One region of the Cupriavidus sp. YAF13 genome, then DNA from elsewhere that is predicted to be linked to it. Evidence: riboswitches for the same ligand, from Rfam matches in the RefSeq annotation. Region 1 holds a riboswitch; the other holds the start of a gene.

Region 1 (13,038 bases):
GATGTGTTGATGGGCGCGCTCGAAGGCGTGACGGTGACAGGTGCCGGGTCGGTGTACTTGAAGTTGTAGATGCCCGAATGGAAGTGTGGGCCGTCCTTAGTTGTGCCGGAGATGACATAGCCGAAGCCCTGGCCGTTCGCCGACGAGCCGGAGACCACTTGGGTCGATACCTGGACTGTATTGCCCGTCACCGTATAGCTGAGGATGCCCCAGACATCCTGGTCATAATCGCCGCCGGCGACAGAGTCTTCCCAGTTGACGTAGAACTTGCCGCTCGTGGCCGTCTGCGAAATGACCTTGAAGTCCACTAGTGTTCCGGTGCTGGCGTCCGCAGTTACCGAGTTGGGCGACTGCGGGTGCAACTGGTACGCAGGCATGATGGTGACGGTTTTGCCGCCTACATTCACGTTGATTTTGGGCGTGTTGGTGGCCAGCTGGACAGCGTAGGTCGTGACCTTGAGGGAGGTGGTGTCGGCCGTTGGCACGCCCAGCGTTGCCGCCTGGCTGGTGGAGCGAATCCGGTTCATGTGCGCGTAGAGCGCAGCACCTGCGATCTGGAACGTCCCCTTCTGTGAAGGACCTTCGGGGCAAATGCCAAGTACGTCGCTCAGCTTGGAGATTGTCTTGCCGGAACACAGGTTGTCGATCAGGCCACCGTTGACCCCACCCATGAACCAACTACCGCCATTGATGCTCTCTCCGGCGCCGACTTTATCGGTCCACGTGCCGTTGGTATCGGCTGTGTTCAGATCCGAGAAGCCAGCAAGTTGATCGTTGTCGTATGAAGAGACGCTTGAGTTGAACACCAGCGTGTTCAACGGCGTGCAGTAGGGCGCCTTGTTCGCGTTGGTGGAGGGCAAGTCCATTGGATTCGCCCATGTGGGCGTGGTCAGACTCAGCGCCGCATCCTTGCTGTTGCTGCTTTTCGGTGCAAAACTGGAATTCGCGGTCTTTCCGGCGAAATAGCGCAAGGACTCCAGGTAGATCTCGGAGATCGGATTGCCCCAGGTGGAGCAGTTGCCTTCGTTAGCTGGCTGGTTTTGCGATGTGGAACCGCCGCTGGTTACGATGGAGGTCTGCTGATAGTTGCAACTGTCAGCATTGACGTAGCTCCCGTCGCTGTAGCTGTAGCCATACGGCCGCAGCTTATTGACATTCCAGACGATACCTTTCACAGGAGAGCTCGCCGCGTAGGTGAAGGTGCCGTTCGACGGATCGACTTCCTGGGAGAAATTCACTACGTTCTGGCGCAACACGCCACCCGAGATGTTCTTGTCATAAGTGCCGGTCATCAGCCCGAACAACATCTGGCCACTTTCACCATATTTCTGGAGCAAGCCGAAGGGCTTGTAGGAGGACGAGCCGTACTGCTTGCAGTTCTCGGTGCCGAGCAGGCCCGGCACGCAGACCTGCACGCGCGCATTGAAGGTGCCGCTGCTTTCGCCGGTGCCGAGGGCGCGGGCCGCTTTCGCTGGATTCTCTGCCGAGGCATTGATGCCGGAAAGGGCTGCCCGGTTGCCGTTGGATGAGCCGGTTACGCTCGTGCCGTTGATTTTGGTCAGGAAGGAGCTTTGCGTATTATTTTGCTCCTCCGACCAGTTGCATTGCCATTTTTCGCTGGCGCCCCAAGTGGCGTAATTGCCGGAGACAACCCGCAGTTGCGGCGCCTGGGTATTGCTCTGGGAGTTGACGTTGCTTGAATCCTTAGGGGTCACGTTGCAGATAGTGAGTCCGCCTCGGGTCAGGTTGGTCACCGCCCAACTGTTGTAGCTGTTTGCGGAGCCGCTAGGCTTGGAAACCCCGTCTGGATAGACCGCAAGGCTGATGGTCTTGTTGCTGCTGGTATCCACGCTCATGACCCAGCCCGTCAGGGTCGTGTTGGCCGGTGCGGGTGAGTTGGCGGTCATGACAATCTGGTCGCCGATGCTGATGTTCGCGACCGAGCTGAGTTTGATCCCGGTGATGACATTGGCCGCGACGGTGACCGTGGTGCTCGACGTCAATATGGGGCCGGCCGCTTCCACCGTCAGCGGAACCAGTTTGCTGACATCGGATCCGTTGTAGAACTTGGCCCATGCGTGCGCGTCCATCGGCAGGAAGGCACGTTCCAGCACGGTGGTGGTCGCGGTATCTGTGGAGCGGAAGCCGCCGTACAAGATCTTGCGCACTTCGTCGATGCGGCTCATGCTCGCCCAGTTCAGGAAGTTGCCGCTCCAGGCGGAGCCGTTGCAGTACTTGTCGGTAGTGACGGCTGACGGCACGAAGGCATGCTGGGTGCTGCCATCGTAGATGTAGCACTTGTACGAATCGAAGTAGCCGGCGTAGTCGATGCTGTTGGTATAGGTCGTGTCGAGCACGCCGTCACCATTCAGGTCGGTGTAGTCGTTGTAGGCCTTCTGGTGCAGTGTATGGTCCTTGGACAGGTCGATCATCACCATGGGCGGCACATTGCCGCCCGCATAGAGGGGGCGCTTTGCCAAGTTCAGCTGCGTGGCGCATGCCGATGCGACGGCCAGGATGGCGGACGCGATGGCGAGCAACAACTGGAGGCCGGTGACGGGGCGGAAACGGGCTTGCTGGGTCATGGTGCGCTCGACGGATGTTTAGGATGGTTGCGCAGAACGGCTCAGAACCGGACGACTTCCTGCACCATGACTTTGGTGTTCGGATTGGCTCCGTAACCAATGGCGGTTACGCGGAAGACATAGCGGGTGGAGCCGGCGCGCAGGCTGCCGTCGGCGATGTCCGGAAGGGATTCGATGATGTAGCGCGGTTGCTTCGACACGTTCCCGGCGGTCAGCGCTGCCTGCTGGGTCATTTCGCCGAGCGTGACGGAGCGCGCGCCATCTTCGATGTAGCGTTCCCATACCGGTTGTCCCGAGGTGGCCGGTATGCAGAAGCCCTTGAAGCTGGCGACATCGCAGGTGTCCGACGCGCCGGTGCGGCCGCTCAGGGCGCGTGTCATGCTGATATCGGTGCGCGCATCCCGCAAAGCCGCTTCCGCCGCCTGCAGGGCGATGTTCTGGTCGCGGGAGTTTCGCGCCATGCGTTCGCCGGAAATGCTGGTCAGGCTGGCAGACAATCCCAGCATCGTCAGGATCACGAGAAACAGGAGCACCACGATCAGTGACATGCCGCGTTGCGTGCGCACTGGGGCGCCGCGGCAGGTCATGGGACGGTCGGGTCGGTTGTTCATCTCTGGCCTAGTTCAAGCGGTTGCGGACTGCGATATAGAACGTGAAATGCTTGCGCAGGCGCCCGTCCACAGGTAGTTGCACGACGCTGCCTGCATCGCTGGCGGGTGCCACGTTGGCGGGCGCATAGGCTGTGCCGAAGTGATTCAATGTGGTTGAGAGCGGCGCGGGGTTGGTCCGGCTGTCACCGACCAGCACCACGGAAACCATCATCGCCCGGACATTGGCCATGACGGCGACACCCGGCGGCACATAACGATTGATCGCCTGGTCGCCATCGGTATCCTCGCCAAGCAGCACCTGAAAGCGCTCCACGCCCGGGAATAGGGGGGTGGTGGTGCCATTCGCGGTGCACTGCAGCCACGGCATGCCAGATGCATCGTTGGCGATCGAGAAGGTTTCCGCCTGCAGCACGATATTGCTGACACCTTTGCCGGTGCAGTCGACGATGGTGCCGTCAGGGTTGGGAGTAGGCGTGGCCGCAGGCGCTGCCAGCATGTCTGAACCAAAATACCGGAACGTTAGCGTGTCACTGGTGTTGGTGCCGGTGTCGTTGGTCGCATCGATGGTGTTGGCGTTGGCAAAGGTGGTGTCTGCCGGGAAGTCGTTGTAGCCGGCCTGGCGCACGTCGCGCTGGAGCAATTGAGCAATCGCGCGCGCGTTCTCCTGGATGCCGGCCAGGTCCGTCTGCGTGCCGTAGGACGCCCGCTGCGACAGGTAGAAGGACGAGATCACGATCAGCAGTAGCATGCTGATGACCAAGCCGACCATCAACTCGACGAGCGTAAAGCCGCGCGCGCGGCGCGTCAGTTTGCGGCCTGCCTTTCTCATGGTACGAACGCCGTGACAAAACGTTGATAGACCGGATCCCGGTTAGTCGGCACCTTATCTTCCTGCCACCAGATCTTGATCGCGTAGGGGGCACCGCTTGCGTTGTCGCACTGCGGATTGGCCGGCGTGCCATCGTCCGGCGTGCTGTCGATGCAGACGGTGCCGAGCCCGCTGGGCAACGCGGCCGCCGTGTCGTCGAGCCAGGCCTTGTAGCTGCTTGCGGCCATCTGCGCTGGCGTGCACCCTGCGGTGGTGAAGCAGACGACCGTGGTCAGGCCGACGGGCTGGTTGTAGGCACCCGCAGTCATCGCGGCTTCGTTGCTGCGTATCTGGTCAGCAAGGTTGTAGGCCAGCACGGTCGCGACGTTGCGCATGGCGGCCGTACGGCCATCAACCAGTGTGCGCAACTGCAGGGTGGCTAGCGCTAGCACGCCGAATGACAGCACCACGATCGTCACCAGGGCCTCGATGAGCGTGAAGCCGGCAGCGGGGTGACGCCGGCTGGGCATGCGTTCTGGACGCGTTATCTTCATGGCATCAAGGGCAAGCGACTTGCTGGGAGGTGGGTTTGCCGCTGCCCGTGAGCGAGACGCGTTGGCCGGCGCTGGTCGATGACTTCTCGCAGAACTGCCAGGAGCCAAGCGAATCTGGCGCGCCCCAGGAGCGCAAACGGATGCTGGTGGCGCCGGTGCTCAAGCTACTGGCCACGATGGCCATGGAACTGGCAGGCGGATCGCTTTTGCGGATCACCTCTTCACCGTTGCCAATAATGTTGTCGCCATTGCTGTCGACAAAGACCACGCGGCGCTGGGCCCAGTCACTGGTGCAGTTGGTGCCGTCGGCGGTGGGGCAGACGGTGATTGTTGTATTGCGACGTGCTGCTTCGCTACGGGCGATCTCCACATCGCTGACCAGATTGGATGATTCCGTCGTCATCCTGCTGCGATGGATGAAGGCGCTGAAGTTCGGAACTGCGGCTGCCGCCAGGATGGCGAGAACCGAAAGCGCCACCATCAGCTCGATGAGAGTGAAGCCGGCTTGCCGCGTGGTGCGTAGCGCAGAAGGGAGGGGGGGGCGGTTGGCAGGGTGCCGGAGGGCGTAGGGGCGTGAATCGGCCAGCGCTGCCCATGCACTGCGCAGCGCTTTCCCCGGTGCCCACGATAGCCTGGTGCGCACAAGTGCAACCAAGCCCGCTGCCGCAAGGCAGGAAGGCTGACCCATGTTCGACTCCCGTCCGAAACCTTTTTTTTCTTGTTGGCGTATTTCGCCTCTCCGGGCGAGTCCACCGTACCTTCTGTTGTTATATAAGAAGGCAGTGCAGATTAAACCGCTTTCCTTGGAGGCTCGCTACCCCTTCCGTGGGGTGGACGCCGAAAATTCGTCCAGCATGTCGCGGAATTCCGACACGTCCTCAAAGCTCCGATACACCGAAGCAAAGCGGATATAAGCAATTTTGTCCAACCGGCGCAGCTCGCGCATGACCAGTTCTCCGACCTGGCTGCTGGGGATTTCCTTCTCGCCGAGGGCGAGCAGTTTCTCTTCGATGCGGGTGATGGAGGCGTCGATGGCTTCAGCCGAGACCGGGCGCTTGCGCAGCGCGAGGCGCATCGAGTCTTTCAGCTTGTCGCGGGTATAGTCCGCGCGGGAGCCGTTTTTCTTGACGATGGCGGGGAAGAACAGCTCGATCCGCTCATAGGTGGTGAAGCGGCGGTCGCAGGATTCACAGCGGCGGCGGCGGCGCACCGTATCGCCTTCTTCCGACATGCGCGTGTCCAGGACCTGGGTGTTGGAATGGGCGCAAAAAGGGCATTTCATGCCTGACCACCTCGAAGTTTGAGCCGGGGCGCGTGCCGCGCAGGCAGCGTTTTGTCATTCTGTGTCGCGCCGGGCTGGGTTGGCAAGGCCCGCCGCAGGCGCGGCGGGGCTGCCGGCCACCCGCGCGTGGCGGGTGGCGCTGGGCTTTAGCCGTAGACCGGGAAACGCTTGGTCAGGGCTGCCACTTGCTCGCGCACGCGCGCGATGTTGGCCAGGTCGTGCGGGTTTTCCAGCACGTCGGCGACGAGGTTGGCCACCAGGCGGGCTTCTTCTTCCTTGAAGCCGCGGGTGGTCATGGCCGGCGAGCCCAGGCGGATGCCCGAGGTGACGAACGGCTTTTCCGGGTCGTTGGGGATAGCGTTCTTGTTGACGGTGATGTGTGCCTCGCCCAGGACCTTTTCGGCTTCCTTGCCCGTGATCTGCATGGCGCGCAGGTCGACCAGCATGACGTGGCTTTCGGTGCGGCCGGAGACGATGCGCAGGCCGCGCTCGATCAGCGTTTCGGCCAGCACGCGGGCGTTCTTGACCACTTGCTGCTGGTAGGTCTTGAACTCGGGCGACAGGGCTTCCTTGAACGCCACTGCCTTGCCGGCGATCACGTGCATCAGGGGGCCGCCCTGGATGCCGGGGAAGATGGCCGAGTTGATGGCCTTCTCGTGCTCGGCCTTCATCAGGATCACGCCACCGCGCGGGCCGCGCAGGCTCTTGTGGGTGGTGGTGGTGACAAAGTCGGCGTGCGGCACCGGGTTGGGGTACACGCCGGCGGCGATCAGGCCGGCGTAGTGGGCCATGTCGACCATGAACAGGGCGCCGATGGACTTGGCTACTTTGGAGATGCGTTCGAAGTCGATGCGCAGGGCGAAGGCCGAGGCGCCGGCGATGATCAGCTTGGGCTTCTTTTCCTGCGCCAGCTTTTCCAGCGCGTCGTAGTCGATGTCTTCGTTGGCGTCCAGGCCGTAGCTGACCACGTTGAACCATTTGCCGCTCATGTTGAGCGCCATGCCGTGGGTCAGGTGGCCGCCTTCGGCCAGGCTCATGCCCATGATGGTGTCACCCGGCTTCAGGGCGGCGAAGAACACGCCCTGGTTGGCCTGCGAGCCGGAGTTGGGCTGCACGTTGGCGGCTTCGGCGCCGAACAGTTGCTTGACGCGGTCGATGGCCAGTTGCTCCACGACGTCGACGTACTCGCAGCCACCGTAGTAGCGCTTGCCGGGATAGCCTTCGGCGTACTTGTTGGTCAGTTGCGAGCCTTGCGCAGCCATCACGGCCGGCGAGGTGTAGTTTTCCGAGGCGATCAGCTCGATGTGCTCTTCCTGGCGCTGGTCTTCCTTCTGGATGGCGGCAAAAAGCTCGGGGTCGATCTGGTCGATCGTATAGCGGCTGCGTTCGAACATGGCGAAAACTCGTCTGAAAAAAGGGGAATTCCGAATGGCTTCGGGGTAGGGCGCGCGGGGAAGGCACAGGCGACCGGCGCCGGTCGCGTTAGCTATCCGGCGCAGGGCGCACCCTGCTTCCCATTCGCTGCCCAGGCGAGCGGCAGGCGCTTGAAACATCGCGCCAGAGAACTTTGCGCTTCCTCGTGGTAGTACCCACTGACTTCGCCAGTCGCGCAAGATGGAATGGTTGGCGGCAGTTTAACGCGAGGCGCTGGCTCGYTGCAAGACGGTGCTGTGCGGGGCCTGAGACCGAAAGTCAATGCCTTGTCTGTCAGGCCATGTAATTGTTGTAATGTCAGGCAAGGGTTTACACCGGGTCGGGCCGGCTGCCGTTACAATCGCGGCCATGAGCAACAATGTGTGGGCCTTGCGGGTGTACTGGGAAGACACCGACGCGGGCGGCGTAGTGTTCTACGCCAATTACCTCAAGTTCTTCGAGCGCGCCCGTACCGAGTGGCTGCGCTCGCTTGGCATCGAACAGCAAGCGCTGGCCGATGAGACCGGCGTCGTCTTCATCGTCAGAAGCACGGCGGTGGACTACAATGCCCCCGCCCGTCTGGACGACTTGCTTGAGATCCGGACACAGATTGAACGGGTTGGCCCGGCGTCGGTCCAATTCGCCCAAGAAGCGTGGCGTGGTGAGCAATTGCTGGCTACTGGCGCCATCCGGGTTGGGTGTGTTGATCGTAGCACATTTCGCCCGACTCCCATTCCCGCTCCCGTCCTTGCAACCATCAAGACCGCTCGATGAATCCCGTGACCGTCACGCAAGACCTGTCGATCATTTCGCTGGTGCTGCACGCCAGTGTGCTGGCACAGGCCGTCATGGCCCTGCTGCTGGTGATGTCCCTGTTCTCGTGGACATATATCTTCCGCAAGCATTTCTCCCTGCGCGCCGCGCGGACCCAGACCGAGGGGTTCGAGCGCGACTTCTGGGCCGGCGGCGACCTGCAGGCCCTATATCAGAGCGCAGCCAACAATCGTCACAACACCGGCGCGCTGGAACGGATCTTTGAATCCGGCATGGGCGAGTACCTGAAGGCGCGCGAGCGCAACAATGACGCCGGCGCGCTGCTCGATGCCGCGCGGCGTGCGATGCGCGCGGCCTACCAGCGCGAGATGGATGTGATGGAATCGCATCTTCCATTCCTGGCGTCGGTAGGTTCGGTCAGTCCGTACATCGGCTTGTTCGGCACCGTATGGGGGATCATGAACGCCTTCCGTGGCTTGTCCAACGTGCAACAGGCAACGCTTGCCGCCGTGGCGCCCGGCATCGCGGAGGCGCTGGTTGCCACCGCCATCGGCCTGTTCGCGGCGATTCCGGCGGTCATTGCCTACAACCGCTACGCCACCGAAGTAGATCGCCTGGCCATCCGCTTCGAGAGCTTCATGGAAGAGTTCCTGAACATCCTGCAACGGCAGACCCGCTAAAGCGCCGAAACCACCAACGTCTTCGGTCAAGGAGAACCAGCAATGGCAGCGATACAGCGCCGTGGCGGCTCGCGCCGCCGGGCCAGTGCCGACATCAACGTCGTGCCTTACATTGACGTGATGCTGGTGCTGCTCGTCATTTTCATGGTGGCGGCACCGATCGTGAATCCCGCCGTGGTTGACCTGCCCAGTGTGGCCAACGCCACTCAGCAGCAAAAGGCGCCCCCCATCGTCGTGACCGTGCATGAGGACGGCACACTGACTGCGCGCGGCAAGGATAACGCCGGCAACAGCTTCGAGCGCAAGCTCGACAAACAGGGCCTGATCGACTTCGTGCATCAGCGCCAGAACGAGAATCCCGATCAGCCGGTGGTGATCGCCGCCGACCGCTCGGTCAAGTACGAAGCCGTGCTGGACGTCATGTCAGTGCTCAAGGCTGACGGCGTGAAGCGCGTCGGCCTGATGGTCAAGCCCAAGTAAGCACCGCCCCACGCGATGAAAACCGCCGCCTATCCTTATCAGCCGGCCCCGGAGCGGGGAACCCTGCGTTCCTTCCTGCTCGCGGTTTTCATGCACCTGCTGCTGGGCATCGTGCTGTATTTCGGCGTGCACTGGCAGAGCAGCACCCCGGTGGGCGCCGAAGCCGAGCTCTGGGATGAGATCCCGGCCACTACCGCACCGCCGCCGCCTCCCGCACCCCTGCCCATCGTACAGGCCCGTCCGGCGCCTCCTGCGCCAGCGGTGAGGTCTCGTGCCGAAGAAGACGCCGAGATCGCCCTCCAGCAGCAAAAGCGCCGCCAGGCCGAGGCCGCCGCCCGCGAAGAGGCGCGCCAGCAGGCCGACCTGCGCGCGCGCCAGGAAGCCGAGCGGCAGGAAGCGGCCCGCAAGGAGGCGGCCCGCAAGGATGCCCAGCACAAGGACGACCTGCGCCGCGAAGAACAGAAGAAGGACGAGCTGAAGAAGGAAGCCCAGCGCAAGGAAGACGCGCGCAGGCAGGCCGTGCTGCAGGAGCAGCGCAAAGAGCAGCGCAAGGAGCAGGCTGAGCGCGAGCACAAGGAAGCTGAGGCCAAGAGCCGTGCCGAGGCGGATGCCAAGGCGCGCGCCGAGGCTGACGCCAAGGCAAAGGCAGCCGCTGAAGCCAAGGCCAAGGCTAACGCCGAAGCCAAGGCCGCGGCCAACGCGAAAGCCAAGGCTGATGCGGATGCCAAGGCCAAGCGCGACGCCGCCGCCAATGCCCAGCGCCACAGTGAATTGGCGCGGCTGCAGGCCATGGCCGGCGGCGGGGCGGCAGTTGGCGGCGCCGGCGGTGTCGGCAGCAGCGCTGGCAGCGGTGCGGGGTCGGGCGGCAAGGCCTCGCCTGGCTACCCGGATCGCGTGCGTCGCCGCGTCAAGCCGAATATCGTATTTACTGAAGACGTGCCTGGCAATCCGGCCGCGGTGGTGTCTGTTCAACTGGCGCCGGACGGCTCCTTGATGTCCGCGCGGCTGTCCAAGTCCAGCGGCAATTCGGGCTGGGACAACGCTGTGCTGCGCGCCGTGGAGCGCTCGGATCCGCTCCCCCGCGACGAAAACGGCAAGGCGCCAGCCAGCTTCACGATCACCTTCAAGCCTAAGGATTAAGAGGGACGGCGATGTCCACGGCACGGGAACACTCGAATTGCAACATATTGCAACCTACGTCGATGCACCGCAGTCCCAACGCTACGATGACAGGTTGCCTGACGCAGCCGGCAAATGTGCCCGGGGCACGCGATACGGGCATGCGACAAGCCTTCAGCATGCTTGCCCGTTCCACGGCTCCCGTTTGCCGGCCGCGCTCGATGAATATTGATCTCGATTGAGGAGCAGCATGCGAAAGCTTTGGGCCCCCCTTTGGCTGGCCGCGCAGCGGCACGGCACCCGCGCGCACGCCCTGTTTGCCGGGCTGGCCGTGGTGCTGGCTTGTTCGGCCGGCAGCGCGCAGGCGCAATTGAACGTTGAAATTACCGGCGTTGGCGCCAGCCAGCTCCCCATCGCCACGGCCAATTTCCAGGGCGAAGCTCAGGCCCCGCAAAATCTCACCGCCATCATCCGCAGCGACCTGCAGCGCAGCGGCCGCTTCCGCAATGTCGACCCGGGCGGCGCCACGGTGGCGGAGTCCGCCAATGCCGACCTTGGCAGCTGGAAGGCGCGCGGCGCCGATGCCTTCGTGGCCGGCAGCGTCACACCCACCGGCAACGGCCAGTACGACGTGCGCTTTCGCCTCTACGACACCGTCAAGGGCACCAGCCTGGGTGGCCTGGCCTTCACTGTCAGCGGCAACCAGCTGCGCGTGACCGGCCACAAGATCGCCGACTACATCTACGAGAAGCTGCTGGGCGAGCGCGGCGTGTTTGCCACGCGGCTGTCCTATGTCTCGCGGGTCGGCGGGCGTTTCCAGCTGCTGATCTCGGACTCCGACGGCCAGAACTCTCAGGTGGCGCTGACCAGCAACGAGCCGATCATCTCGCCTTCGTGGTCGCCGGATGGCAGCAAGGTCGCTTACGTGTCCTTTGAAGCCAAGAAGCCCGTGGTCTACGTGCACGACCTGGCGACCGGCAAGCGCACGCTGGTGTCGAACCAAAAGGGCAACAACAGCGCGCCTTCGTGGTCGCCTGATGGCCAACGCCTGGCGGTGGCGCTGTCGCGCGACGGCAATACCCAGATCTACCAGGTTGGCGCCGATGGCTCCGGGCTCAAGCGCCTCACCCGCAGCAGCGCCATCGATACCGAGCCGCAATATGCGCCTGACGGCCGCAGCATTTACTTCACCAGCGATCGCGGCGGTGCGCCGCAGATCTACCGCATGCCGGCCGGCGGCGAAGAAGGCGGCGCAGCCCAGCGCGTGACCTTCAAGGGCAGCTACAACGTGAGCCCGCGCATTTCCCCGGATGGCAAGCAGCTGGCCTACATCACCCGCAGCGGCGGCTTCAAGCTGCAGCTGATGGATCTCGGCAACGGCGATGTGACCTCGCTGACCGACACCGCCAACGACGAGGCCCCGAGCTTCGCCGCCAACGGCAAGTACATTCTTTATGCCACCCGGGTGGGAGGTCGCTCGGTGCTGGCGGCAGTGTCCACTGACGGGCGTACCCGGCAGGTTTTGTCGCTCCAGTCCGGCGAGGTTCGCGAGCCGTCCTGGGGACCATTCATGCAATAAACGAGGAGTTCCTAGCCATGACCAATATGATGACCAAAACCCTTGCCGTCGCCGCTCTGCTGGCCCTCGGCGCTTGCAGCTCCGGTGTCAAGCTGGACGACACCGCTAACGCCGGTGCCGGCAACAAGGGTACGCCTTCGACCGACGCCCGCGCCGTGGCGCCGGTGGACGTGTCGCGTGATCCGCTGAACGATCCGAACAGCCCGCTGGCCAAGCGCAGCGTGTACTTCGACTTCGACAGCTACAGCGTCAAGTCCGACTACCAGGGCATGCTCTCGGAGCACGCCAAGTACCTGGCCACCAACAAGGGCCGCCGCATCCTGATTCAGGGCAACACCGACGATCGCGGCACCAGCGAATACAACCTGGCACTGGGCCAGAAGCGCGCCGAAGCCGTGCGCCGCTCGCTGTCCTCGCTGGGCGTGCCGGAAACCCAGATGGAAGCCGTCAGCCTGGGCAAGGAAAAGCCCAAGGCAACCGGCCACGACGAAGCCGCCTGGGCGGAAAACCGCCGCGCGGACATCACGTACTAATCCGCGGACAGCCATCTCATGAAAGCACGCGTCTCCAAGTTGGTATTGCTTACTGCGATGTCCTGCGCCAGCCTGCTGCCGTTGGCACAGGCGAGGGCTGGCGTGTTCGACGATGACGAGGCGCGCAAAGCCATCGTCAACATGCGGGACCAGTTCAACGGTTTCCAGGCGACGGCATCGCAGCGCATCGACCAGAACAGCCGCGCGCAGCTCGACATGCAGAACCAGCTCGAAGGCCTGCGCCAGGAAGTGGCGCGGCTGCGCGGCCAGAACGAGATGCTGCAGAACGAGGTGACGACGCTGCAAAAGCAGCAGAAGGACTACTACGCGGACCTGGACGCGCGCCTGAAGAAATTCGAGCCGCAGCAGGTCACAGTGGATGGCCGCGAAGGGTTGTCGCAACCGGGCGAGAAGACCGAGTACGATGCCGCGCTCAAGCAGTTCCAGACCGGGGACTTCAAGGGTGCCGGCAACGTGTTCGCGGGCTTCATCAAGAAGTACCCGCAGAGCCCGTACGTGCCACTGGCGCAATTCTGGCTCGGCAACTCGCTGTACGCGCAGCGGGACTACCGCGGCTCGACCTCGGTGCTGCAGAACATGGTACAGGCCTATCCGGATCA
Region 2 (10,969 bases), on a different contig from region 1:
CAAGCTGCCGGTGAAAACCCTTGCCGACTACATCCGTTTTGCCAAGGCGTCGCAGGACGGCATCACCTTTGCGTCGTCGGGCAGCGGCTCGTCCATCCACCTGTCGGGCGAGATGTTCAAGATGCAGGCCCGGCTGAACATGCTGCACATCCCGTATCGGGGCAGCGCGCCGGCGGTGACCGACCTGCTGGGCGGGCAGGTGCAATCGATGTTCGACAACACGCCTTCGGCCCTGCCGCACGTGAAGGCGGGGCGGTTGCGCGCCATTGCCATCACCAGCGCCCAGCGCTCGCCGCTGCTGCCCGAGGTGCCGACTGTTGCCGAGTCGGGCTTTCCCGGCTTTGACGTGCAATCGTGGTTCAGCCTGGCCGCGCCCGCCGGCACGCCGCGGCCGGTGATCGAGCGCCTGAACTCGGCCCTCAACAAGGTGCTGGCCGCGCCCGACGTGCGCCAGCGCTTGCAGGATCTGGCGGCCACCCCCGAGCCTGGCACGCCTGAGCAATTGCGCCGCCTGATCGCGGCGGAAACCAAGCGCTGGCATGACGTGGTGAAACAGTCCGGCGCCAAGGCCGAATAACAAGCAAGGAGCGTTGCCTACATGTACCCGATCGACTTCTTCTGGCGCGCCGCGGCGCGCTGGCCCGGCAACATTGCCATCGACGCCCCCGAAGGCGCGATCCGCTACGACGCGCTGGCCGCCCAGGTGGCCGCGCTGGCCACGGCGCTCAATGCGCTTGACAACACCCTGCAGAGCCGCGTGGGCATTTGCGCGAAGAACAGCGCCGAGCACATCGTCGCGCTCTTGGCGGTGCTGGCCTGCGGCAAGGTCTGGGTGCCGCTGAACCCCAAGAGCACCCGGCCGGAGATACGCCGCATCATCGACGCCACCGAGCCCTCCATCCTGGTGCTCGATGTGGCCTGCGCCGGACTGCTGGAGGGCGCGGCCGGCGCGCGCATCTATAGCGGCTCGCCGCCACCCGGGGAGAGCTCGGTGGCCGCGCTGATCGCGCAGCATGCCGGCGCATCGCGCCCGGCCTTTGCGCTGCCGGAGGAGGCCACGCAGGCGATCAAGTTCACCGGCGGCACCACGGGCGCGCCCAAGGGCGTGATGCAGCCGTACCGCGCCTGGATGACCAACGTCTCCAACCAGATCCACGCCTGGGGCTTTGACGAGCACGAGCGCTACATCGTGGCCGCGCCGATCACGCATGGCACGTCGACCTACCTGTTGCCCATCCTGGCGCAGGGCGGCTGCCACGTGGTGCTGGCCGAGGCCGGTGCGGAGGCGGTGCGCACCGCGTTTCGCGAGCGGGGCGGCACCGTGTGCTTCATGCCGCCCACGCTGGTCTACATGCTGATGGCGCTGCCCGGCGCCACACGCGCGGACTTCCCCTGCCTGCGCCGCCTGATCTACGGCGGCGCGCCGATGCCGCCCGAGAAGATCCGCGAGGTGCGCGCGTTCTTCGGCCCCGTGCTGGGCACCACCTACGGGCAAACCGAGGCGCCGCAGAGCCTGACCGTGATGCGCCCTGCGGATTTCGAGGACGAGCGCAACTGGGCCGCTGTAGGCCTGCCCACCTGGTTCAGCGACGTGGCCATCATGGCCCCGGACGGCCGCCTGCTGCCCCCGGGCGAGGTCGGCGAGGTGGTCGCGCGCGGCGACCTGGTGATGAGCGGCTACTGGCGCTTGCCGGAGAAATCCGCCGAGACGCTGGTGGACGGCTGGCTGCACACGGGCGACCGCGGCCTGATCGACGAACGCGGCTACCTGTACCTCAAGGACCGGCTCAAGGACATGGTCATCACCGGCGGCTTCAACGTTTATCCGGTGGATGTGGAGAACGCGCTGGGCCAGCACCCGGCGGTGCACGAATGCACGGTGTTCGGCGTGCCCGACGAAAAATGGGGCGAAGCGGTGCAGGCTGCCGTGCAGCTGCGCCCCGGCCAGCATGCCACCGAAGGCGAACTGATTGCCTTTGTGCGCGAGCGCCTGGGCCCCGTGCAAACGCCCAAGCGCGTCCACTTTCATGCGAGCCTGCCGCGCTCCGCCGTGGGCAAGGTGCTCAAGACCGCCGTGCGCGAACGCGCCATCGGCCCCGAAGCCCCATCGGCCCCGACCCCTGCCAACGCATCCACTGAGAACCCATCATGACTTCCCCAGCTTCCTCCAAGCCCGTCACCCGCCTTTGCACCCACACCCTCACCAGCCTGCATTACCGCGACGCGGACCTGGTCGAGGACCTAATGGGCAAGAAGACCTTTACCGAGGTCATGCTCATGCAGATCCTGGGCCGCGAGCCGCGCCCGGTGGACCTGCGCATCACCGACGTGGTGCTGATCGTGCTGATGGAGCACGGCCTCACGCCTAGCGCCATCGCCACGCGGCTGATCTACATGAGCGCGCCCGAGAACCTGCAGGGCGCCGTATCCGCCGGCCTGCTAGCCGTAGGCAGCTCCTTCGTGGGCACCATGGAGAACTGCGCGCAACTGCTCGACCGCATCGGCGCGGCCGCCGATCCCGATGCCGAGGCCATGGAGATCGCGCGCCACTACAAGTCCATCAAGAGCCATGTGCCCGGCTTTGGCCACCACCTGCACAAGCCGGTGGACCCGCGCGCCTACAAGCTGCTGGAAATGGGCCGCGCCGAGCCCGACCTGGCCGGCGACAAGATCCGCGCGCTGGAGCGCCTGTCCAGCGCGGTGGATGCCGTGGCCGGGCGGCCCATCACCATCAACGCCACCGGCGCCGTGGCCGCCTTGCTGGGTGAGCTGGGCGTGCCCACGGCCGTGATGCGCGGCTTTGCCGTGATCTCGCGCGCGGCCGGGCTGGTGGCGCATATCGTGGAGGAGCAGCAAAGCCCCTCGGGCCGTTTTATCTGGGACACCATCGAGCACGCGATTCCTTACGTGGGCGAAGGCGGGCACCGGCCAGGGGAGGGCGCGTGAAATGACGAACGTATCGAACCTAGCGGACCTAGCGAACCCAGGCGACAGCGCAGCGGCGGCGCGCCCGCCAGCGTTGCCGCTCGATCTCACGGGCCGCACGGTCTTTGTCGCCGGCGCGGGCTCCGCGGGGCCGGGCTGGAGCATCGGCCGCGCGGCCAGCGTGACCTACGCGCGCCTGGGCGCGCAGGTCTGCGTGGTGGACCGCGACGCGGCCTCGGCCGAAGAAACCACGGCGCTGATCCGGGCCGAGGGCGGCATCGCCGAGACCTTCACGGGCGATGTGTCCGTGGAGGCTGAAGTGGCGCGGCTCTTCGCCGCGGCGCGCGAGCGCTTCGGCATGGTGGACGTGCTGCATCACAACGTAGGCATTGGCAAGACCGGTGGCCCGATGGAGACCACCGCGGACGACCTGGACCGCATCCACGCCGTCAACGTGCGCAGCCTGCTGCTGGCCAGCCAGCAGGTGCTGCCCGACATGGTGGCGCGCGGGCGCGGCGCCATCATCGCCATCTCGTCGGTCGCCGGCATGCGCTACGTGGGCTATCCGCACCTGGCCTACAGCGTGACCAAGGCAGCCGTGACGCAGTTCACGCGCATGCTGGCGCAACAATATGCGCCGCATGGCGTGCGCGCCAACACCGTGGTGCCGGGGCTGATCGACACGCCGCGCATCGCCACCACGGTGGCGAAGATGTTCTCCGGCACCAGCCTGGAAGAGGCGCGCCGTGCACGCGCCGCGCAAGTGCCGATGGGCCGCATGGGCAGCGCATGGGACGTGGCCCACGCCTGCGCCTTCCTCGCCTCCGATGCGGCGGCCTATGTCACCGGCACGGAGCTGGTGGTGGATGGCGGCCTCACCGGGAAATTCGTGTGACACGCAATCCGTCGCCCCATGTCCAGTAGTTGCTTAAAAGAGAGGATGGCTGGCTAGCCATATCCGCAGCGCGGATATTCGCGCAACGCCATTGCGCGAGGGACTAAAGAGCCACTCAACCTTGCCGATATGTAGTCATCGGCATGAAGAACGCCGGCATTCCTTGCCGGTACGAGCCGATGTCTTTCTCCCGAAGCCGACACTCGATCGGTTGCCACGACAAGCGAAGATCAGGCATCCGTGCAGGCGGCGTTGCCACGCAGCCGCCTGCCGGTCTCTCGCTTGTTTTTCCGGGATGGCTCTGGCCGATTACCTCTTGCATTCCTCCTTTCTTTTTCCAGGACGACGGACAACCATGCGTTTCAGTGACATGAAAATATCGACCCGCCTAACTGCCGGATTCGGCATTCTGGTTCTGTTGATCGCCTTCATGGGCGGCACATCGATCATCAAGATTCATACCGTGGAAGATGCATTGCACACGGTATTAAGTGACCACTACAGAAAAATAGCGGATCTCAACGACATTGAGGGAAACCTGAACCAGATCGCGCGATCGCTGCGCAATATGGTGATCATGACGGTGGCGACGGATATCGAGAAGGAACGTGAACTGACAGCCGCCACGCAAAAGACCATTGCCGCCCAATGGGCCCGGCTGGAGACCAAGATCACCTCTGATAAGGGGCAGGCCGAGCTCGCCAAGGTGAAAGAGGCGCGCGGCGCGTACGGGGCCCTGCAGGACAAGTTCACCGGGCTGGTGGCGGCAGGCAATGCCGACGAAGCCAGGAACATGCTGCTGGGCGAGTTGCGCCCGGCCCAGCTGGCCTACTTCGCCGCGGTGGAAGGCCTGATCCAGCATCAGGACAAGCTGATGGAAGCGTCCACCAGCGAGGCCATCGATGCCGTCGAGCGCATGAAGGCCACGATCTGGGCTTCGGGTGCCATCGCGCTGCTGGTCGCCGTTTGCATGGCCACATGGATCATCCGCGCCATCACCCGGCCAATCAATCAGGCGGTGCGGGTGTCGGCTGCCGTGGCTGCGGGTGACCTGAGCCTGCAGTTCGATGCCAGCGGCAACAATGAAACCGCCAAGCTGATGCGCGCGCTCAAGGATATGCAGGCTAGCCTGGTGCGCGTGATCGCCAACGTGCGCGAGAACGCCGAGGGCGTCGCCAGCGCGAGCCAGCAGATCGCCGATGGCAACCGCGACCTGTCCGGCCGTACCGAGGAGCAGGCCAGTGCGCTCGAGCAGACCGCGGCCTCGATGGAGGAGCTCAGCTCCACGGTCAGGCAGAACGCCGACAACGCGCTGCAGGCCAATCAGTTCGCCATCGGCGCCACCACGGTGGCGCGCAGGGGTGGCGACGTGGTCGGGCAGGTGGTGGGCACCATGAAGGACATCAACGACAGCTCGCGCAGGATTGCCGACATCATCGGCGTGATCGACAGCATCGCGTTCCAGACCAACATCCTGGCGCTGAACGCCGCCGTGGAGGCCGCGCGCGCCGGCGAACAGGGGCGTGGCTTTGCCGTGGTGGCGGGTGAGGTGCGCAATCTCGCGCAGCGCAGCGCCGAGGCGGCCAAGGAGATCAAGACGCTGATCAACGCCAGCGTGGAGCGCGTGGAGCAGGGCACGGCCATGGTGGACCATGCCGGCGCCACCATGACGGAGATCGTCGCGGCGATCAAGCGCGTGACCGACATCATGGGCGAGATCAGCGCAGCCAGCACGGAGCAGAGCGCGGGCGTGGCGCAGATCGAAACCGCCATGAGCCAGATGGACCAGGCCACCCAGCAGAACGCCGCACTGGTGGAGGAAAGCTCGGCAGCGGCGGAAAGCCTGCATGCGCGGGCACGGCAGCTGGTGCAGGCGGTGGCCGTGTTCAAGCTGCATCAGGAACGTGGAGGGCGGGGCGCGCCATCCGGCCTCACCGGGGCCTGAACGGGGCTTGAGCGGGGCTTGACTGGCCAAGGACCAGTAAAATAGCCGGCCAGGGTGGGTTTTCAAAGGCGGCAGGTGGCTCAACGACAACAGGGTTTTCTTCTGACTCGGCACTGGCGGGATACGGCCGCCGGGACGGAAGTCGAGTTCTGGCTGGCAACCGACAGTGGCCCTCGGCATATCCGCCTGGCGCATCAGCCCTCGGTGGCGTTCGTCCCGGCCGAGCAGCGCGAGACCGCCGAGGCGGTCTTGCGCGGCGAGCGCAACGTGGTGTTGCGCGAACTCCCGCTCGCGGATTTCCATCGCCGCCCGGTGCTGGGCCTGTACTGCCAGCACTACCGCCAGCTCACCAAGCTGGAAAAATTGCTGAAGGAAGCCGGCGTCAGCGTCTACGAGGCCGACATCCGCCCCCCGGAGCGCTACCTGATGGAGCGCTTCATCACCGCGCCCGTCTGGTTTGCCGGCGAGGCCAACGAAGCTAACGACGCTAACGAGGCTAACGGCAAGGGACCCCTGCTCAACAGCCAGATGAAACCCGGGCCGGCATATCGGCCCCGGCTGAAGCTGGTCTCGCTGGACATCGAGACCACCGCCCACGGCGACCTGTACTCGATCGCGCTGGAAGGCTGCGGCCAGCGCCAGGTGTATATGCTCGGCCCACCCAACGGCGACGACAGCGCGGTCGACTTTGACCTGGAGTATTGCGCCAGCCACCCGCTGATGCTGCAAAAGCTGAACCAATGGCTAGCCCGGCACGATCCCGATGCCATCATCGGCTGGAACGTGGTGCAGTTCGACCTGCGCGTGCTGCAGAAGCACGCGGATCGCTATCAGGTCCCGCTGCTGTTTGGCCGGGGCGGCAATGTGCTGGAGTGGCGCGAGCACGGCTTCAAGGAGAACCATTTCTTTGCCTCCGCCGCTGGCCGCCTGATCATCGATGGCATCGAGGCGCTGCGGTCCGCTACCTGGAACTTCCCGTCCTTCAGCCTGGAGAGCGTGGCGCAGACGCTGCTAGGCGAGGGCAAGTCCATCGACAACCCGTATCAGCGGATGGCGGAGATCGACCGCCGCTTCGCCGAAGACAAGCCGGCGCTGGCCCGCTACAACCTCAAGGACTGCGAACTGGTGACCCGGATCTTTGCCAAGACCGAGTTGCTGACCTTCCTGCTGGAGCGCGCCGCTGTCACGGGACTGCCGGCGGACCGCAGCGGTGGCAGCGTGGCCGCCTTCACGCACCTGTACATGCCGCTGATGCATCGCCAGGGCTATGTTGCCCCGAACCTGGGCGAGGTGCCGGAGGGCGCCAGCCCCGGCGGCTTTGTCATGGATTCGCAGCCCGGGCTGTACGATTCGGTGCTGGTGCTGGACTACAAGAGCCTGTACCCGTCCATCATCCGCACTTTCCTTATCGATCCGCTCGGGCTGGTGGAAGGGTTGCAGGATCCGTCCGACAAAAGCTCGGTGCCGGGATTTCGCGGCGCGCGCTTCTCGCGTACCCGGCATTGCCTGCCGGCCATCGTCCAGCAGATCTGGCAAGGCCGCGAAGCCGCCAAGCGCGAAGGCAACAAGCCCTTGTCGCAGGCCCTGAAGATCATCATGAATGCGTTCTACGGGGTGCTAGGCTCCAGCGTCTGCCGCTTCTTCGACCCACGCCTGGCGTCGTCGATCACCATGCGCGGCCACGAGATCATGCACCGCACGCGCGAGCTGATCGAGGCGCAGGGCTACCAGGTGATCTATGGCGATACCGATTCGACCTTTGTCTGGCTGAAGCAGCCGCACGCGGAAGCGGACGCCGACAGGATCGGCCACGCCCTCGTCCAGCAGGTGAACCAGTGGTGGCGGCAGCATCTGCAACAACAGTACGGACTGGAGAGCGCGCTGGAGCTGCAGTACGAGACCCACTACCGCCGCTTCCTGATGCCCACCGTGCGCGGCGCCGAGCAAGGCAGCAAGAAGCGCTACGCGGGGCTGGTCGTCAAGGCGGACGGCAGGGAAGAGATGGTCTACAAGGGCCTGGAAACGGTACGCACGGACTGGACGCCGCTAGCCCAGCAGTTCCAGCAAGCGCTTTATCAACGCGTGTTCAAGCAGCAGCCGTACCGGGAGTACGTGCAGGACTATGTCCGCCGCACCATGAGCGGCGAGTTCGACGCGCAACTGGTCTACCGCAAGCGCTTGCGCCGCACGCTCGAAGACTATCAGCGCAACGTGCCGCCGCATGTGCGCGCGGCACGCATCGCGGACGAGTTCAACCGCAAGGAGGGCCGTCCGCTGCAATACCAGAACGGCGGCTGGATCAGCTATGTGATGACGGTGGCCGGCCCGGAGCCGCTGGAAACCCGGCGCTCGCCCATCGACTACGACCACTACCTGACGCGCCAGCTGCAGCCGGTGGCCGACGCCATCCTGCCGTTCCTGGACGACGCGTTCGAGGCGCTGGTGACGGGGCAGAAGGCGTTGTTTTGACGGGGCCTCAGGCGTCGGGGTTTATCCAGTACTGAACAAAAGTCCACGAGCTTCAAAGCCATGCGAGGATATGACCGGCGACTCCTCGTCCAGCTTGCCTAGGCGTGGCCGTTGTACCCCAAATCCCGCCATCGGCTCCAGGCCCACCCGAAGGACTGCTCAGGGTGGGCCACGGACGTTGGCCGCTGGCTGTTGCGCCGACGTATGGGCAAGGTGTCGCTATTTCTTGGATTCGTATGCCATGCGCACCGCCAAGCCTGTCAGCACGCTTCCCATCAGCCAGCGCTGCACCAATAGCCATTGCGGGCGTCCTGACAGGAAGGTAGACATCGATCCGGCCGTCACGATGATCAGTGCATTCACAGCGAGGCTGATCGAAATCTGAACGCCGCCGAGCGCCAGCGATTGGGTAAGAACACTGCCGTGTCCTTCCGTAATGAATTGGGGAAGCAGAGACAGATACATGACGGCGATTTTGGGATTCGCCAGGTTGGTGATAAACCCCATGCTAAAGAGCTTTCTTGGGGTATCGACCGGCAGGTCGCGCACTGCAAACGCGGACCGTCCGCCCGGTTTGACCGCTTGCCAGGCAAGATAGAGAAGGTACAAAGCGCCGCCAAAGCGAAGCGTGTCGTATGCGTAAGGTACCGCAAATACGAAAGCCGTAATGCCGAATGCCGCGCAGAGCATGTAGAACACAAAGCCCAGAGCAACGCCGCCCAACGAAATGAGGCCTGCGCGTCTACCTTGGCAAATTGAGCGGGAAATTAGATAAATCATGTTCGGCCCTGGCGTTAAAACCATTCCCAACGCCACAAGAGCGAACATGAGCAACTGTGCAAAATCAGGCATAACCCATCTCCAAGGATTTTAGGTAATGCCCAGGCGCGCGGCGGCTAGCAACCTCACGCTCCCCGATAGTGCTCTATCTATATGCGCCAGTCACATGAGTGCGGAAATCATAGCACAGGAGAAAATACTTCGGGCTCGGAGGAGCCGTGGTTGTGCGCTGACAGACAAGCAGCGAACCTGGGACGATCTCTGGCATCCGCCGGACTGAGATCGGCCATTGAAGAAAGAGGAAATCACCTTCTGCGCTGGCCGGACGATTTCCCTTCCTTAGACGTCTCTGCGCTCCACTGCCGCGGCAGTGAGTCTGGAGATGAAGAAATCGGCCAACGCACTCACCTTGGCGGGCCGTGCGCGGGCAGTGGGTGTGACGAAATACAAACCACCTTCAGGCAAGCGCCAATCGGTCAAAACCGGCTCGAGCTGTTTGTCCCGGAAATACTGTGTCGCGACAAACTCAGGAAACTCGGTGATGGCAAGTCCAGCGAGGACCGTGGGCAGTAATGCCTCCACGCTCGTTCCTCGCAATGCTCCGGTCGGTGTGACGCTACATTCCTCGCCGCTTTCATGGGTAAATCGCCAGACGTCGCGCTTGCTCCTGTTGGTGTAGGTAAGACACTGGTGGGCGCCAAGATCATGCGGGTGCTGAGGGCGGCCATGGCAAGACAGATAGGCTGGAGATGCCACGACAAATCGACGCACGGGTGCAATGAGGCGTGCGACGAGTGACGAGTCCTCCATGATGGCGATGCGCAGGGCGGCGTCAAAGCCATCGCCAATCAGGTCAGTCTGTGCATCCGTGAGATGAAGTTCGACGGAAATATCCGGATAGGTCCGAAAGAATTCAGGCAGCAACGGAGCCACCCAGCGAGCACCAAAGGAGAGCGGCGCCGCGAGCTTTACGAGACCACGCGGTCGGCTTGACGTCTCACGTGCGAAATCCTCCGCTTCCTCCGCCTCCGCGTAGATTCTCGCCGCTCGCTCGGCAAGCGTGTGGCCATAGTCCGTGAGCGCAAGTCGTCGGGAGGTGCGGTTGAACAGTCGACCTCCCAGCCGCTCTTCAAGACGGGTAACGGCCCGAGAGACCGTGGCCACCGAGACCCCCATGGCTGTTGCCGCCGCAGCGAACGAGCCTTCTTCGGCAACCTTCGCGAACATCGCGAGCCCTTCGAAATCCGGTAGTTTTGACATCGACAATCCTGCAACGATGGCTTTCATTCATTTCTATTTCGAAAATTAGCATGACGTCGTAGATTTGTCTTGTCGCACCACACCACCCAGGAGATAGACATCAAGAGATCTCCACACCACGCGACCGCAAACGTCCAAAGTTATCGATTAAGGAGTGTGTTATGAATGACCGTACCCATGAACTGCTTTATCGCAACCTCCAGGAGGTCTTCGGCGAAGGCGACGCAACGCGTCGTCGCGCGGCGATCGAGGCGCTCTATACCGAGGACTGCGTGCTCTACGTGCCTACGGGCGTATTCGTCGGGCACGGCGCTCTCGACAAATTCGCAGGGGATCTTCGCGCGACGCACCCGCACTTTGCTTACACACCGCACGGCGAGCCTCAGGCTCTCCACAACGCCGGTCGTCTGGCTTGGGGTTCTGGCCCGCGCGGCGAAGCCCCCGACTATACGGGCTGGGACGTGATCATCGTTCGTGATGAAAAAATCGCAGCGCTCTATGTCTTCCTCGATTCCAATCCCGCATAACCATGCGATGGCCTCGCAGGCTTCGCTGCGTCAACTTGCGGATAGGCTTTGGCCCAGCCGTGCCGCTTCTATCGCGGCGATGTCGATCTTCCTCATGGTCATCATCGCGTCAAACGCGCGCCTGGCCGCAGCGCGATCGGGGTCGGATATTGCCGCGGTGAGGGCGCG

The links. Region 1 has a riboswitch for ZMP and ZTP ahead of glyA (serine hydroxymethyltransferase). Riboswitches for the same ligand answer to the same signal wherever they lie in the genome.
Region 2: another riboswitch for ZMP and ZTP. It lies ahead of AB4061_RS06115 (LysE family translocator); the one in region 1 lies ahead of glyA (serine hydroxymethyltransferase).

Annotation. Positions count from the first base shown of each region.
Region 1 covers NZ_JBFRDD010000013.1:13,417-26,454, forward strand. The annotation lists gene AB4061_RS12975 (pilus assembly protein) at 1-2,585, opposite strand, end outside; gene AB4061_RS12980 (pilus assembly PilX family protein) at 2,627-3,133, opposite strand; gene AB4061_RS12985 (PilW family protein) at 3,204-4,025, opposite strand; gene pilV (type IV pilus modification protein PilV) at 4,022-4,534, opposite strand; gene AB4061_RS12995 (GspH/FimT family pseudopilin) at 4,563-5,246, opposite strand; gene nrdR (transcriptional regulator NrdR) at 5,373-5,840, opposite strand; gene glyA (serine hydroxymethyltransferase) at 5,987-7,234, opposite strand; ZMP/ZTP riboswitch at 7,357-7,459, opposite strand; gene ybgC (tol-pal system-associated acyl-CoA thioesterase) at 7,623-8,027, shown strand; gene tolQ (protein TolQ) at 8,024-8,707, shown strand; gene tolR (protein TolR) at 8,750-9,187, shown strand; gene tolA (cell envelope integrity protein TolA) at 9,203-10,327, shown strand; gene tolB (Tol-Pal system beta propeller repeat protein TolB) at 10,557-11,885, shown strand; gene pal (peptidoglycan-associated lipoprotein Pal) at 11,903-12,418, shown strand; gene ybgF (tol-pal system protein YbgF) at 12,437-13,038, shown strand, end outside.
Region 2 covers NZ_JBFRDD010000005.1:22,825-33,793, forward strand. The annotation lists gene AB4061_RS06085 (tripartite tricarboxylate transporter substrate binding protein) at 1-577, shown strand, start outside; gene AB4061_RS06090 (class I adenylate-forming enzyme family protein) at 599-2,152, shown strand; gene AB4061_RS06095 (citryl-CoA lyase) at 2,149-2,946, shown strand; gene AB4061_RS06100 (SDR family NAD(P)-dependent oxidoreductase) at 2,948-3,820, shown strand; gene AB4061_RS06105 (methyl-accepting chemotaxis protein) at 4,191-5,765, shown strand; gene AB4061_RS06110 (DNA polymerase II) at 5,841-8,234, shown strand; gene AB4061_RS06115 (LysE family translocator) at 8,454-9,086, opposite strand; ZMP/ZTP riboswitch at 9,107-9,190, opposite strand; gene AB4061_RS06120 (LysR family transcriptional regulator) at 9,354-10,274, opposite strand; gene AB4061_RS06125 (nuclear transport factor 2 family protein) at 10,436-10,801, shown strand; gene AB4061_RS06130 (VOC family protein) at 10,832-10,969, opposite strand, start outside.